Regions from separate parts of the Streptomyces sp. NPDC001153 genome, predicted to be linked through region 2. Evidence: predicted binding sites of a transcription regulator. Region 2 holds the regulator's gene; the other holds the start of a gene.
The links. Region 2 encodes HspR, which represses chaperone genes until heat shock. Its sites were predicted from a motif close to TTGAGNNNNNNNNNCTCAA; they were not measured.
Positions count from the first base shown of each region.

Region 1: a site for HspR is predicted at 4,999-5,017, ahead of lon (endopeptidase La). Genes of this name have one in related genera too.

Region 1 covers NZ_JBSFJZ010000022.1:143,106-149,796, forward strand. The annotation lists gene ACWDEN_RS25150 (hypothetical protein) at 1-104, opposite strand, end outside; gene ACWDEN_RS25155 (hypothetical protein) at 119-550, opposite strand; gene ACWDEN_RS25160 (hypothetical protein) at 685-1,281, opposite strand; gene ACWDEN_RS25165 (serine/threonine-protein kinase) at 1,485-2,435, opposite strand; gene lon (endopeptidase La) at 2,556-4,976, opposite strand; gene ACWDEN_RS25175 (rhomboid-like protein) at 5,180-6,022, opposite strand; gene ACWDEN_RS25180 (spermine/spermidine synthase domain-containing protein) at 6,220-6,691, shown strand, end outside.
Region 2 covers NZ_JBSFJZ010000017.1:143,225-149,915, forward strand. The annotation lists gene ACWDEN_RS21080 (helix-turn-helix transcriptional regulator) at 1-243, shown strand, start outside; gene ACWDEN_RS21085 (helix-turn-helix transcriptional regulator) at 206-1,252, opposite strand; gene ACWDEN_RS21090 (sugar ABC transporter substrate-binding protein) at 1,550-2,653, opposite strand; gene ACWDEN_RS21095 (heat shock protein transcriptional repressor HspR) at 3,007-3,453, opposite strand; gene dnaJ (molecular chaperone DnaJ) at 3,459-4,631, opposite strand; gene grpE (nucleotide exchange factor GrpE) at 4,668-5,333, opposite strand; gene dnaK (molecular chaperone DnaK) at 5,330-6,691, opposite strand, start outside.

The sequences.
Region 1 (6,691 bases), on a different contig from region 2:
ACGGGGCCGGTGTCGGCCATCGCGGCCGGGGCCGTCGCACCCCCGGCGATCACCACGGTCGAGACCGCGAGGCCGATACCGAATTTCCAGGAATTCCTGCGCATGAGATTTCCCTTTCTCACGTGACGCCGTCCAGAAGTCCGAGCCAGTCGCCGTTCAGAACCTGACGCTCCCATGTGTCGACCTCCTTCTCCGAGATCTTGTACTTCTTGGCCACTTCGGCCTTGGTCGCCCGGCCGGTCAGCACGGTCAGCGCGATCCGTGCGCGGTCCGCCAGGGAGAGTTCCGACTTCGGCTTGTCAGGCAGGTCGTGGAGCGAGAAGCAGCCTGGCTTGCCGGGTTCGCCCGGCTGACCCGGCTGGCCGGGCGCGCCGCCCTTGCCGCCTTCACCCCCCTCGCCGCAGTGCCCGGACCGGTGGGCCAGGGCCGTGTAGCCGGTGGGGGCCGGGGCCGTGTGGGTGGCTGCCTGGGCGCCGCACGCGGTGACGGTGACGAGCGCCACGGAGGCCGCCGCGAGGAGGATGGGACGCCGGGAGGGGTTGATGAACATCGGGATCTCCGTTCCGGTTCGATTCGGTTCGATTCAGCTCAAAGAAATTCAGTTCGAAGAAAGTGGCGTGAGGGTTTCGGAGAGGGGGTGGAGGCCTTGACGGCCTCCACCCCGTCGACGGTCGGGGGAGACGGTCAGAAGAAGCTGGCGCCACCGGCCCCGCCGGACCCACCGGCGCCGCCGAGGAGACCGCCGAAGCCGCCCTTGCCGCCCTTCCCGCCGTTGCCGCCGTTGAAGATGCTGTTGCCGCCCTTGCCGCCGTTGCCGCCCTGGCCGCCGAGGAGGGTGCCGTCGCCCCCGCCACCGCCGCTGCCGCCGCCACCGCCGGAGAGGATGCCGAAGCCGCCGTTGCCGCCGTCGCCGCCCCTACCGCCGATGACGCCTTCGCCGCCGCCACCGCCGCCACCGCCGCCACCGCCGGCCAGGACGCCGTCGCCGCCGTTACCGCCCTTGCCGCCGGCACCGCCGGTGCCGAGGACGCTGCCGCCACCGGATCCACCGGCGCCACCGCCGCCGCCGACCAGGCCGCCACCGCCGTCACCACCGGCGCCACCGGCACCGCCGCCATGGACGAAGGCCACGGTCGACGTGGGCATCGGGGCCGCCATCGCGCCGGAGACGGGGAGGAGGACACCTCCGGTGACCAGTGCGGCGGAGGCGGCGAGGGTCGCGAAACGGAGACCTCGGCGCTTCGCACGGGCGTCGTCGTGGGTGTGAACATTACGAGTCATGAGCTTTCTCCCATTGCTGTGAGGATTTCCCGAGAGGATTACCGGGGATTTCCGGAGGATTTCCGTCCCCCGGACCGCCTCATTTCCTTTCCGGTGAGGCCGTGCTTCAAGTAAGCCCGAACGGGAAATCGGGGTCACGTTCCGAGGACTCGGGACTTGACGCACTCACAGGCGTCGGGTAAAAGCCGCTCAAATTGCGCGGGTCAGCCGAGGAGCGGCCGGGCCCAGGCAGGGGGATCCGGTGGCGGAACACGGTCCACCACGGTCGGCGTACGGCGGCGGGGAACGCGGTCGGCGACGGCGTCCCGCAGGGCCGCGACGAACTCCAGACAGGTGCCGTGACGGTCGCCGGGGGCCTTCGCCAGGGCCTTGATCAGTACGTCGTCGACGGCGGCGGGGATGTCCGGCCGCTCCTTGCTGAGCGGGGGCGGCGGGTCGTACTGGTGGGCCCACAGCAGTTCCAGCTGGTCCTCCCGCTGGAAGGGCGGGGCGCCCGCGAGCATCTCGTGGACCACGCAGGCCAGGCTGTACAGGTCGGCCCGGCCGTCCACCGGGCGCCCGGCGATCCGCTCGGGCGCCACATAGTCGAGGGTGCCGACGAACTCGCCCGCGGTGGTGAACCCGGTGAGCGACAGCGACTTCTTCGCCAGTCCGAAGTCGGTGAGATACACGTGCTCGGGGTGATCGCTGTCGACGACCTTGGCGACCAGGACGTTGCCGGGTTTGACGTCCCGGTGCACCAGCTCGCGCGCGTGGGCCGCGTCCAGGGCGGACGCCAGCTGGGCCGTCATGCGCAGCGCGACCGGCACCGGCAGCCGGCCCTCCTGGTCGATCAGGGCGCGCAGGTCCTGCCCGGAGACGTAGCACATGGCGATGTAGAGGAGCCCGTCGAACTCGCCGGCCTCGAAGACGGGGACGATGTTGGGATGGTCGATGGCGGCGGCCACCCGGGACTCCTGGGCGAAACGGCGGCGGAAGGCGTCGTTCCTGGTGTACTCGGGGGCGAGCAGCTTGAGGGCGACCGTCCGGCCGAGGCGCAGGTCCCTGGCGCGGTAGACGACGGCCATGCCCCCACGACCGAGCTCGCGCTCCACCTGGTAGCCCGCGATCTCGGCCCCGATCAGACCGGAGGGGGTCTTGGGGGGCCAACTCACGCCTGAATTCTATCGACCTGTGCCGATATGGGCGCGGTGCGCGGATTGCTGTACGCGCACAGGGCGAAGGCCCGGGTCTCCCTCAGGGGACCCGGGCCTTCACTCATCCCGTGGCGTCCGTCACGCCGCCAGGGGAACCTCCGGCGTCGCGCCGTTCGTCGCGGGCGCGAGTGCCAGTTCCAGGACCTGGCGGACGTCGGTCACGGTGTGGACGTCGAGCTTGTCCAGCACCTCGGCCGGGACGTCGTCCAGGTCGGGTTCGTTGCGCTTGGGGATGATCACGGTGGTCACCCCGGCGCGGTGGGCGGCGAGCAGCTTCTGCTTCACGCCGCCGATGGGCAGCACCCGGCCGGTCAGCGAGACCTCGCCGGTCATGGCGACGTCCGTGCGGACCAGGCGGCCGGAGAGCAGGGACGCCAGGGCCGTCGTCATCGTGACGCCGGCGCTCGGGCCGTCCTTCGGGACCGCGCCCGCCGGGAAGTGGATGTGCACACCCCGGTCCTTCAAGTCGCCCACGGGCAGCTCCAGTTCGGCTCCGTGGCTGCGCAGGAAGCTCAGCGCGATCTGCGCCGACTCCTTCATCACGTCACCGAGCTGACCGGTCAGGGTCAGGCCCGCGGCGCCCGTCTCCGGGTCGGCCAGGGAGGCTTCCACGTAGAGCACGTCGCCGCCCGCGCCGGTGACCGCGAGACCGGTCGCCACACCGGGGACCGACGTACGGCGCTCGGCCGGGTCCTGGGCGGACTCCGGCACGTGGTGCGGGCGCCCGATCAGATCGCGCAGGTCGGCGTCCCTCACGGTGAACGGCAGCTCCCGCTCGCCGAGTTCGTGCTGGGCCGCGACCTTGCGCAGCAGGCGTGCGATCGAGCGCTCCAGGGTGCGGACACCCGCCTCGCGCGTGTACTCGCCGGCCAGCTTGCGCAGGGCGCTCTCCTCCAGAACGACCTCTTCCCTGCCGAGTCCCGCCCGCTCCAGTTGGCGCGGGAGCAGGTGGTCGCGGGCGATGACGACCTTCTCGTCCTCGGTGTAGCCGTCCAGGCGGACGATCTCCATACGGTCGGCGAGCGCCTCCGGGATGGCCTCCAGGACGTTGGCGGTGGCCAGGAACACCACGTCCGACAGGTCGAGTTCGACCTCCAGGTAGTGGTCCCGGAAGGTGTGGTTCTGCGCCGGGTCCAGGACCTCGAGCAGGGCCGCGGCCGGGTCGCCGCGGAAGTCGGAGCCCACCTTGTCGATCTCGTCCAGCAGGACCACCGGGTTCATCGACCCGGCCTCCTTGACGGCCCGCACGATCCGGCCGGGCAGCGCGCCGACGTAGGTACGGCGGTGGCCGCGGATCTCGGCCTCGTCGCGGACGCCGCCGAGGGCGACGCGGACGAACCTGCGGCCCATGGCGTGCGCGACCGACTCACCGAGGCTGGTCTTGCCGACGCCGGGCGGACCCACCAGGGCCAGTACGGCACCGCCGCGCCGGCCGCCGATGACGCCGAGCCCGCGCTCACTGCGCCGCTTGCGCACCGCGAGGTACTCGGTGATGCGCTCCTTCACGTCCTGAAGGCCCGCGTGCTCGGCGTCCAGGACCGCCTTGGCGCCCTGGATGTCGTAGGCGTCCTCGGTCCGCTCGTTCCAGGGCATCTCCAGGACGGTGTCCAGCCAGGTGCGGATCCAGGAGCCCTCCGGGGACTGGTCGCTGGACCGCTCCAGCTTGTCGACCTCCTTGAGCGCGGCCTCGCGGACCTTCTCCGGCAGGTCGGCGGCCTCGACGCGGGCGCGGTAGTCGTCGGACTCCTCGCCGTCCTGCTCGCCGTTCAGCTCGCGCAGTTCCTTGCGGACGGCCTCCAGCTGGCGGCGCAGCAGGAACTCGCGCTGCTGCTTGTCGACGCCCTCCTGGACGTCCTTGGCGATGGTCTCGGCCACCTCCTGCTCGGCGAGGTGGTCGCGGAGCTGCTGTGCGGCGAGCTTGAGCCGGGCCACCGGGTCGGCGGTCTCCAGCAGTTCGACCTTCTGTTCGATGGTCAGGAACGGCGAGTATCCGGAGTTGTCGGCGAGCGCGGCGACGTCGTCGATGGCCTGGACGCGGTCCACGACCTGCCAGGCGCCGCGCTTCTTCAGCCAGGCGGTGGCGAGCGCCTTGTACTCCTTGACGAGGTCGGCGACCTGGCCCGGCAGCGGGTCCGGCACGCTCTCGTCGATGCGGGCGCCCTCGACCCACAGGGCCGCGCCGGGACCGGTGGTGCCGGCGCCGATGCGCACCCGGCTCCGGCCGCGGATCAGAGCCCCCGGGTCACCGTCGGCCAGCCGGCCGACCTGCTCGACCGTGCCCAGCACACCGGTCTTCGCGTACGTGCCGTCGATGCGGGGCACCAGCAGCACCCTGGGCTTGCCCGGTTCCGACCGGGCGGCGGCCTGCGCGGCCTCCACCGCGGCCCGTACCTCGGCGTCGCTCAGGTCCAGCGGAACCACCATGCCGGGCAGCACGACCTCGTCGTCGAGCGGCAGCACGGGCAGGACGAGCGTGAACGCCGGTGACTCAGTAGCCATGATCTCCCCTTCGGCAGTCAAGTTGAGCTATGCCGACTCAACCGTTGAGGGGAGGGCTGGTGTTCCCCTTGTCTGTTCGCTCTCAGCGATCACGTTCGCCCAAGGGGGTGCCGTGGAAGGTGCGTTCGCGGGTGAGGGTGCGGGTGCGCGGCGCTTTCGCGCGCCCGCGCGGCGGAGCCGCACATCGGTACAGTCCCGCGCCCCTATCGGGGCGCGTCAACCCACCGGCGTACAAAAGGCCAGCTCGCCACACCTATCGTCAGCGCGATCAGGTGGCCCCAGTTCGTCATCGGGTCCACGAAGGCGATCAGGTCGCTCACGAGTTCGGCGGCCGTCAGGGCGAGAAGGGGCCAGCGGAGCCAGGGACGCAGGAGGCCCGACAGGGCGCCGATGCTGCCTGCCACGCCGAAGCTGATGCCGTAGTCGAGGCGGTGCAGTGAGGTGGGCGGAAGGTGGCCGACCAGGACGGCGAGGCCCACGGGGATCTCGGTGGCGAGCGTGGCCAGGACGTGCCCGGCGAGGAAGACGCAGGCCGCACGCGCGCCCCCTATCCGCCGCTCCAGCGCGGTGAGCACCAGCACGAACGCCACCGCGTACGGCGAGAGGACACCGCCCGCGATCCACAGCGCGCTCGCCAGCAGCACCACCGCGGGTGTGCGCACCAGGTGGGCCACGTCCGTGCTGGAGTCCTGGTAGAGGGCCTGCACCAGGGCGGGGTCGGCCAGGGTCGCGAACACGGAGGTGACGGCCAGGACGGCCATGTAGGCGAAGGTGAACGGGGTGCCCGCGGGGGTGGGCAGCAGCCGCCACAGCCGCGGAACCGAGAGCGGAAAGGGGAGCGAGAGCGGGAGCGGTGCGGCCGGACGCCCTTCGACGGGGGCGGGTCCGGGAGCGGGAGCGAGGGGCGTGGCGTGCCGCTGGCGTGGCACGCCGTCCAGCAGGTCCGCGATCGCGGGCACCGGGACGGCGCCGAGGCCGTCCGGAAAGGGCGCGCCCGTCAGGGGCGGGGACGCGGCCGCCGCAGGGCCCGTCGCGGTCCGTTCCACGCTGTGGCACTCCTTCCGTTCTGCCCCAACCCTTCGGCTTCCGGGGGCCGCTGTCTATGACCGACGCCACGCGAGAGCCGATTCACAGCAACCTCCTACGTTCCGGCCGCGTCCTCGCCCCGCACCGAAAGGGTGCACATCAGTGCGACATTTCTAATTCCCGTGAAGGTCAAGGTGTGTTCAAGGAGGATGGGTGCATGACTGCCGTGTACGACTCCCCCGTGATCCTCGACCGGCGCGACGGCCCGTACGGCGAGGTGGTGCTGCGCCGGCACGGAGCACTGTTGCAGATCATCGCCAACGGCTGCTTCCTGATGGACACCTCCGACGGCCGCTCGGAGCGGCTGCTGGTCGACGCCGCGTACCGGGCGCTGGACGGGCGGCCGGAGCCGAACGTGCTGATCGGCGGGCTGGGCGTGGGGTTCTCACTCGCACATGCCGCGGCGAGCCCCGGGTGGGGGCGGATCACCGTCGTGGAGCGGGAGCCCGCCGTCATCGACTGGCACCGGGACGGGCCGCTGGCGGCGGTCTCCGCCACGGCGCTCGCCGACCCGCGCACCGAGGTCGTGCAGGATGACCTCGTGGCGTTCGTCAATGAGACATCCGACACGTTCGACGCGCTCTGCCTGGACATCGACAACGGTCCCGGCTGGACGGTCACGGACGGCA
Region 2 (6,691 bases):
ACGCCGATGTTCCCGAAGGCGGTGCAGCCGCCGTCGGTGAACGGCGTCACGCCCCGCCAGCGCGCCATCGCCACCCTGCTCGTCGAGGGGCACACCGACGCCGTCATCGCCGACCGCCTCGGCATGAACATCCGCACCGCCCGCCTGCACATCGCCAAGCTCGCCGCCACCCTGGGCAGCGACAGCCGGGCCCAGCTGGGCTATCTCATCGCACGCTCGGGGATTCTTGATCAGGAACCGTGAGCGCGCCGGCCGGCAGGCCGGGCCCGCGGTGGCCGTCCAGGCCGACCTGGGCGATCCGCACGCCCAGCTGGGTACGGCTGGCCGCGCCGAGGGTCTCCGACAGCCGGGCGATATGGGCCCGGCAGGTGCGCACGCTGATGCCGAGCCGCTCGGCGATCACGGCGTCCTGGTGGCCCTCGGCGAGCAGCGCGGCGATGGACTGCTCGCGGTGCGAGATGCCCTCGATGCCGGTGTCGGGGAGGGGGGCCGTCAGCGGGATGGCGAGGCGCCAGAGCCGCTCGAAGACCGTCACCAGGTATTCGACCAGGGCCGGGTGACGCAGTTCCAGGGCCATCGTGCGGTCGGCGTTGGCCGGGATGAAGGCCACCGTGCGGTCGAACAGGATGAGCCGGTCGATCACCTCGTCCAGGGTGCGGGCCTCGACCGTGTCGCCCATCAGCTCCAGGTAGTTGAGCAGGCCCTGGCCGTGCCGGGCCACGTGCGTGTACAGGTCGCGCATGCGCACGCCCCGGCCGCGCAGGGCCAGTGCCCGGTGCAGCCCCTCGGTCAGCTCGGCCTCCCGGCGGATGCCGCCGGGCTGCACGGTGAGCACCTCGGTCGTGCACGCCTCGGTCGCCTCGTCCATCGCGGCCTGGATCCGGGAGAGCCCGTCCAGCACCCGGATCGCGCTGCCCTCGGCCGGTGCGGCCAGTGCGCCCAGCTGACGGCCGAGTCCGGCGTACCACTCGAAGGCGGCCACCGCCGAGCCCACCCGCCGCTGGCTCTCGCTGACCTCGTCGTAGACCCCGCGCAGCAGCCTGGTCATGACCTCCTGCGGGGAGGTCGGCACCAGCCAGTCCATGTCGTCGGGATCCGGGTGCAGCAGGGCCAGTTCCAGCAGGCAGGGCACCGCCTCGGCATCAGTGCGCGGCACGCGCCCCCGGCGTACGGCCCGGGAATAGACCCGGTCGCCGGCCGCGCACAGTCGGTCGGCGCCGTGTGGATGTTCCTCCGCCCCGCGCCCGGCCATCGCCCATTTCACCCCCGGTGTGCTGCCACTTCCGCAGCGCAACTATGCGCGGCGCCGACCGGGTCCGCAACACGGCTCTCCACAACAGGGCCGCCGTTAAACGCAGTTATGTCCGGGTATCGGCCAGGCTCCGCCCCTCGCATTGCAACAAGCTGATGGTGGTGGCCCGGACCACGTCACGGCATCGTTGGTCCCACTTCCCCCAGGTGTCACCGGCACACCCGGAGGGGACCCGTCCCGCGCCCACGGGGGTGGCGCGGGACGGGGCGCCGCGCAGCCCCGTACGCCTTCGGACGCCTACTTCAGGCCGAGCGCCGTGCACGCAGCCTTGTACTTGGGCGTGCAGATGTCGGCCACGGTGTAGATGCCGTCCGCGACGACCGTGGACTTGATGTTGCCCTTGGTCAGGGCGACCGGCTGGATCAGCTTGGACGGGATGGCCTTGGTGGTGGGGCTGTCGACCTTGTCCTGGGTGAGCGCGTCGAACTGGATGTCCTGGCTGCGGACCCTGGCGACGGCCATCTGCGCGGCGGCCTCGGCCTCGTCCGGGTAGGCCTTGTAGACGCTCATGTACTGCTCACCGGCCACGATCCGCTGGACGGCGTCGAGTTCCGCGTCCTGGCCGGTGACCGGGGGCAGGTTCGTGACGCCGGCGGCCTTCAGGGCCTTGATGACACCGCCGGCCATGCCGTCGTTGGCGGCGTAGACGCCGGCGATGTTGTTCTTGCCGATCGCGCTGATGGCCCTGGCCATCTCGGTCTGGGCGAGCTCCGGCTTCCAGTCCGTGGTGTCGTACGTCGCCGCGATCGTCACCTTGCCGGTCAGCTCGGAGAGCGCGCCCTGCTTGAACTGCTTGGCGTTGGGGTCGGTGGGCGAGCCGTTCACCATGACGATCTTGTTGGAGCTGTCGGCCGAGCCGAGGGCCTCCAGCAGGGTGCGGCCCTGCACCTCGCCGACGAGCTCGTTGTCGAAGGAGACGTAGGCGTCGATCGGGCCCTCGGCGAGACGGTCGTAGGCGATGACCGGAATGCCCGCGTCCTTGGCCTTCTTCACCTCGGGGGCGATGGCGTGCGAGTCGACCGCGTCGATCATGATGATGTCGACCTTCTCGTCGATCATCTTCTGCATCTGCGAGGCCTGCTGGGAGGCGTCCGCGTCGGCGTTGGCGTACTCCACCTTGCCCTGCTTGCCGGTGAGTTCGGCCACCTTGTTCTTGATGATGGGGTAGTCGAACTTGTCGTAGCGGGTGTTGGCCTTCTCCGGCAGCAGCAGGCCCACGGTGATGTCGTTGCCCTTGCTCGGGCTCGCGCTCGCGCCGTCCCCCGTCGCTCCCAGCACGCCACAACCGGCGAGCGAGAGGGTCATCGTGGATGCGGCCACGGATATGGCGATACGACGCATTCGAGGGCTCACTTCAGGTGCGTTCCGGACGTAGGGCAGCTATACGACCCAGGTGTCTGAAAAGACAACGCGTAGGCCGCACCCGGCGTCAAGCGGAACCACTTAACGAGATGGCAACATCACGCTCCGCGCAGCCCGTGAAGGCCTGGAAAGACTACGCGAATCCCCCTTCATGCCCCCGTTACGGACCCTTCACCGACGCCCGCCCGCCTCGCACACCCGACCGAACATTCTCGGCCGAAGAGTCGGGCGGCTCGGTGGAGGTGCCGGAGCGTGGTGCACCGCCGGCAGGTACGGCGAAGGGGCCGGCGGAATCGCTTCTGCCGGCCCCTGGTGGTCCACTCGGTCCCGCGTCAGTCCTGCTGCCGCTTCGGCCGCCACACCACCAGCGCGCTGGTCTGCTGGACCTCCTGGTACGGGACCAGGTCGCGGCGGTAGGAGGCGTGGACGGCGGCCTCGCGCTGCTGCATCGCGGCCGCCGCGCCGTCCAGGGCCGCCTCCAGCTCCGCGACGCGGGACTGCAGCGCGGCGACCTGGTTCTCCAGTTCGATGATGCGCTTGATGCCGGCCAGGTTGATGCCCTCGTCCTGCGACAACTGCTGGACGGTGCGCAGCAGTTCGATGTCGCGGGCCGAGTAGCGGCGGCCCCGGCCCGCGGTGCGGTCCGGGGAGACCAGGCCCAGGCGGTCGTACTGGCGCAGCGTCTGCGGGTGGAGTCCGGAGAGCTGGGCCGCCACCGAGATGACGTAGACCGGGGTCTCCTCGGTCAGTTCATACGGGTTACGTCGACGGCCGTCCATCTCTCTCAGTCTCCCTTCGCGGCCTCGAACAGCTCCGCCCGCGGATCCTCGCCCGCGGTCGCCTCGCGATACGCCTCGAGCGCGTCACGAGCCTTCCCCGACACGTCCTTGGGCACACGCACCTCGACGGTGACCAACAGGTCACCGCGGGTGCCGTCCTTGCGGACCGCGCCCTTGCCCCGGGCGCGCATGGTGCGGCCGTTGGGCGTGCCGGGCGGCAGTTTCAGGGTGACGGGCGGGCCGCCCAGGGTGGGGACCCGCACCTCGCCGCCGAGCGCGGCCTCGGCGAAGGTCACCGGGACGGTCACCGTGAGGTTGTCTCCCTTGCGCCCGAACACCGGGTGCTCGCCGACGTGCACGACCACGTACAGGTCGCCCGCCGGTCCGCCCCGCTCGCCGGGCGCGCCCTTGCCGCGCAGCCGGATCCGCTGGCCGTCGGTGACTCCGGCCGGGATGCGGACCTGCATGGTCCGCGAGGACTTGGCGCGGCCGCTGCCCTTGCACTCCATGCAGGGGTGCTCGGCGATCAGGCCGCGGCCCTTGCAGTCGGGGCAGGGGTCGGTGAGCGAGAAGCCGCCGCCGGAGCCCCGGGCGACCTGCCCGGTGCCGACACAGGTCGGGCACACGCGCGGTGTGCCGTTCTTGTCGCCGGTGCCCGAGCAGGCCTTGCAGGGCGCCTGGGAGGACATCCGCAGGGGCACCGTGGCGCCCTCGATGGCCTCCGTGAAGCTCAGCGTGACCTCGGACTCGATGTCCTGGCCGCGCCGGGGCTGGGTACGCGTGCCGGCGGTGCCGCCGCGGTTGAACAGGCCCCCGAAGACGTCACCGATGCCGCCCCCGAAGCCTCCGCCCTGGGTGGTGGTCCCGCCGCCTCCGAAGAGGTCGCCCAGGTCGAAGTTGAAGGAGCCGCCGGCGCCCGGCCCGGGGCGGAAGCCGCCGTTGCCGAACAGGGCGCGAGCCTCGTCGTACTCCTTGCGCTTCTTGGGGTCGCCGAGGACGTCGTTCGCCTCGGAGATCTCCTTGAAGCGCTCCTCGGCCTTGGCGTTGCCCTTGTTGGCGTCCGGGTGGAACTCGCGGGCGAGCTTCCGGTACGCCTTCTTGATCTCGGCCTCGGTGGCGTCCTTGGGGACGCCGAGGACCTTGTAGTAGTCCTTCTCGATGAAGTCCTTGGTGCTCATCCCCGACGTCCCTCCTTCCCCTCAGTGGTCTTCACGTCAGCCCTCGTCCGGGCCACCGTTCTCCTTGTCGTCGGCCTGCTTCGCCTCGGTGGTGTCCTCGGCGCCCTCGGCCTTGACGGTCTGCGCGCCGGGCTGCGGCTCGGCGACGGCCACCCGCGCGGGGCGGATGGTGCGCTCGCCGATGCGATACCCGGGCTGCAGGATCGCCACGCAGGTCGTCTCGGTGACGTCCGGCGCGTAACTGTGCATCAGGGCCTCGTGGATGGTCGGGTCGAAGGGCTCGCCCTCCTTGCCGAACTGCTGCAGGCCCAGCTTGGCCGCGACGGTCTCCAGCGACTCGCCCACCGACTTGAAGCCGCCGACCAGTTCGCCGTGTTCCCGCGCGCGGCCGATGTCGTCGAGCACGGGCAGGAGCTCGGTCAGGAGGTTCGCGATGGCGATCTCCTTGACCGTGATCCGGTCCCGCTCGACGCGTCGGCGGTAGTTCTGGTATTCGGCCTGGAGGCGCTGGAGGTCCGCCGTGCGCTCGTTCAGCGCGGTGCGCACCTGGTCCAGCTGGGCGACCAGACCGGCACTTTCGGTTCCGTCCCCGGCCGGGGCCGCCCCCTTCTCGGAGGAGGCGGCCTTCGGCTCGGCGTCGTCGGAGGTGGCGCCGGAGGGGACGTCGGGCTTCTCCTCAAAGCCCGGGGTCTCCTCCGTCACGCGGCACCGTCCTTGCGCTCGTCGTCCACGATCTCGGCGTCCACGACGTCGTCGTCGGCGGCCTTGGCGCCACCGGCGGCGGCACCCTCCGGGCCGGCCTGCGCGGCCTGGGCGTCGGCGTACATGGCCTGGCCCAGCTTCTGCGAGACGGCCGCGACCTTCTCGGTGGCGGTGCGGATCTCGGCGGTGTCCTCGCCCTTGAGCTTCTCCTTCAGCTCGGCGACGGCCTCCTCGACCTCGGTCTTGATCTCGCCCGGGACCTTGTCCTCGTTGTCCTTGAGGAACTTCTCGGTCTGGTAGACGAGCTGCTCGCCCTGGTTGCGGGTCTCGGCGGCCTCGCGGCGGCGGTGGTCCTCCTCCGCGTACTGCTCGGCCTCCTGGCGCATGCGGTCGACCTCGTCCTTCGGCAGCGAGGAGCCGCCGGTGACGGTCATCTTCTGCTCCTTGCCGGTGCCGAGGTCCTTCGCCGTGACGTGCATGATGCCGTTGGCGTCGATGTCGAAGGAGACCTCGATCTGCGGGACGCCACGCGGCGCCGGCGGCAGACCGGTCAGCTCGAACATGCCGAGCTTCTTGTTGTACGCCGCGATCTCGCGCTCGCCCTGGTAGACCTGGATCTGCACCGACGGCTGGTTGTCCTCGGCCGTGGTGAAGATCTCGGAGCGCTTGGTCGGGATGGTCGTGTTGCGCTCGATCAGCTTGGTCATGATGCCGCCCTTGGTCTCGATACCGAGGGACAGCGGGGTGACGTCGAGCAGCAGGACGTCCTTGACCTCGCCCTTGAGGACACCGGCCTGGAGCGAGGCGCCGATGGCGACGACCTCGTCCGGGTTCACGCCCTTGTTGGCCTCCTTGCCGCCGGTCAGCTCCTTGACGAGCTCGGCGACGGCGGGCATGCGGGTGGAGCCACCGACGAGGACGACGTGGTCGATCTCGTTGATGGAGATGCCGGCGTCCTTGATGACGTTGTGGAACGGCGTCTTGCAGCGCTCCAGCAGGTCGGCCGTCAGCTGCTGGAACTGGGCCCGGGTGAGCTTCTCGTCCAGGTGCAGCGGGCCCTCGGCGGACGCGGTGATGTAGGGCAGGTTGATCGAGGTCTCGGTGGAGGAGGACAGCTCGATCTTGGCCTTCTCGGCGGCCTCACGGAGGCGCTGGAGGGCCATCTTGTCCTTGGACAGGTCCACGCCGTGACCGGACTGGAACTGCTTGACCAGGTAGTCGACGACGCGCTGGTCCCAGTCGTCACCACCGAGGTGGTTGTCACCGTTGGTGGCCTTCACCTCGACGACGCCGTCGCCGATCTCCAGCAGCGAGACGTCGAAGGTGCCGCCACCGAGGTCGAAGACGAGGATCGTCTG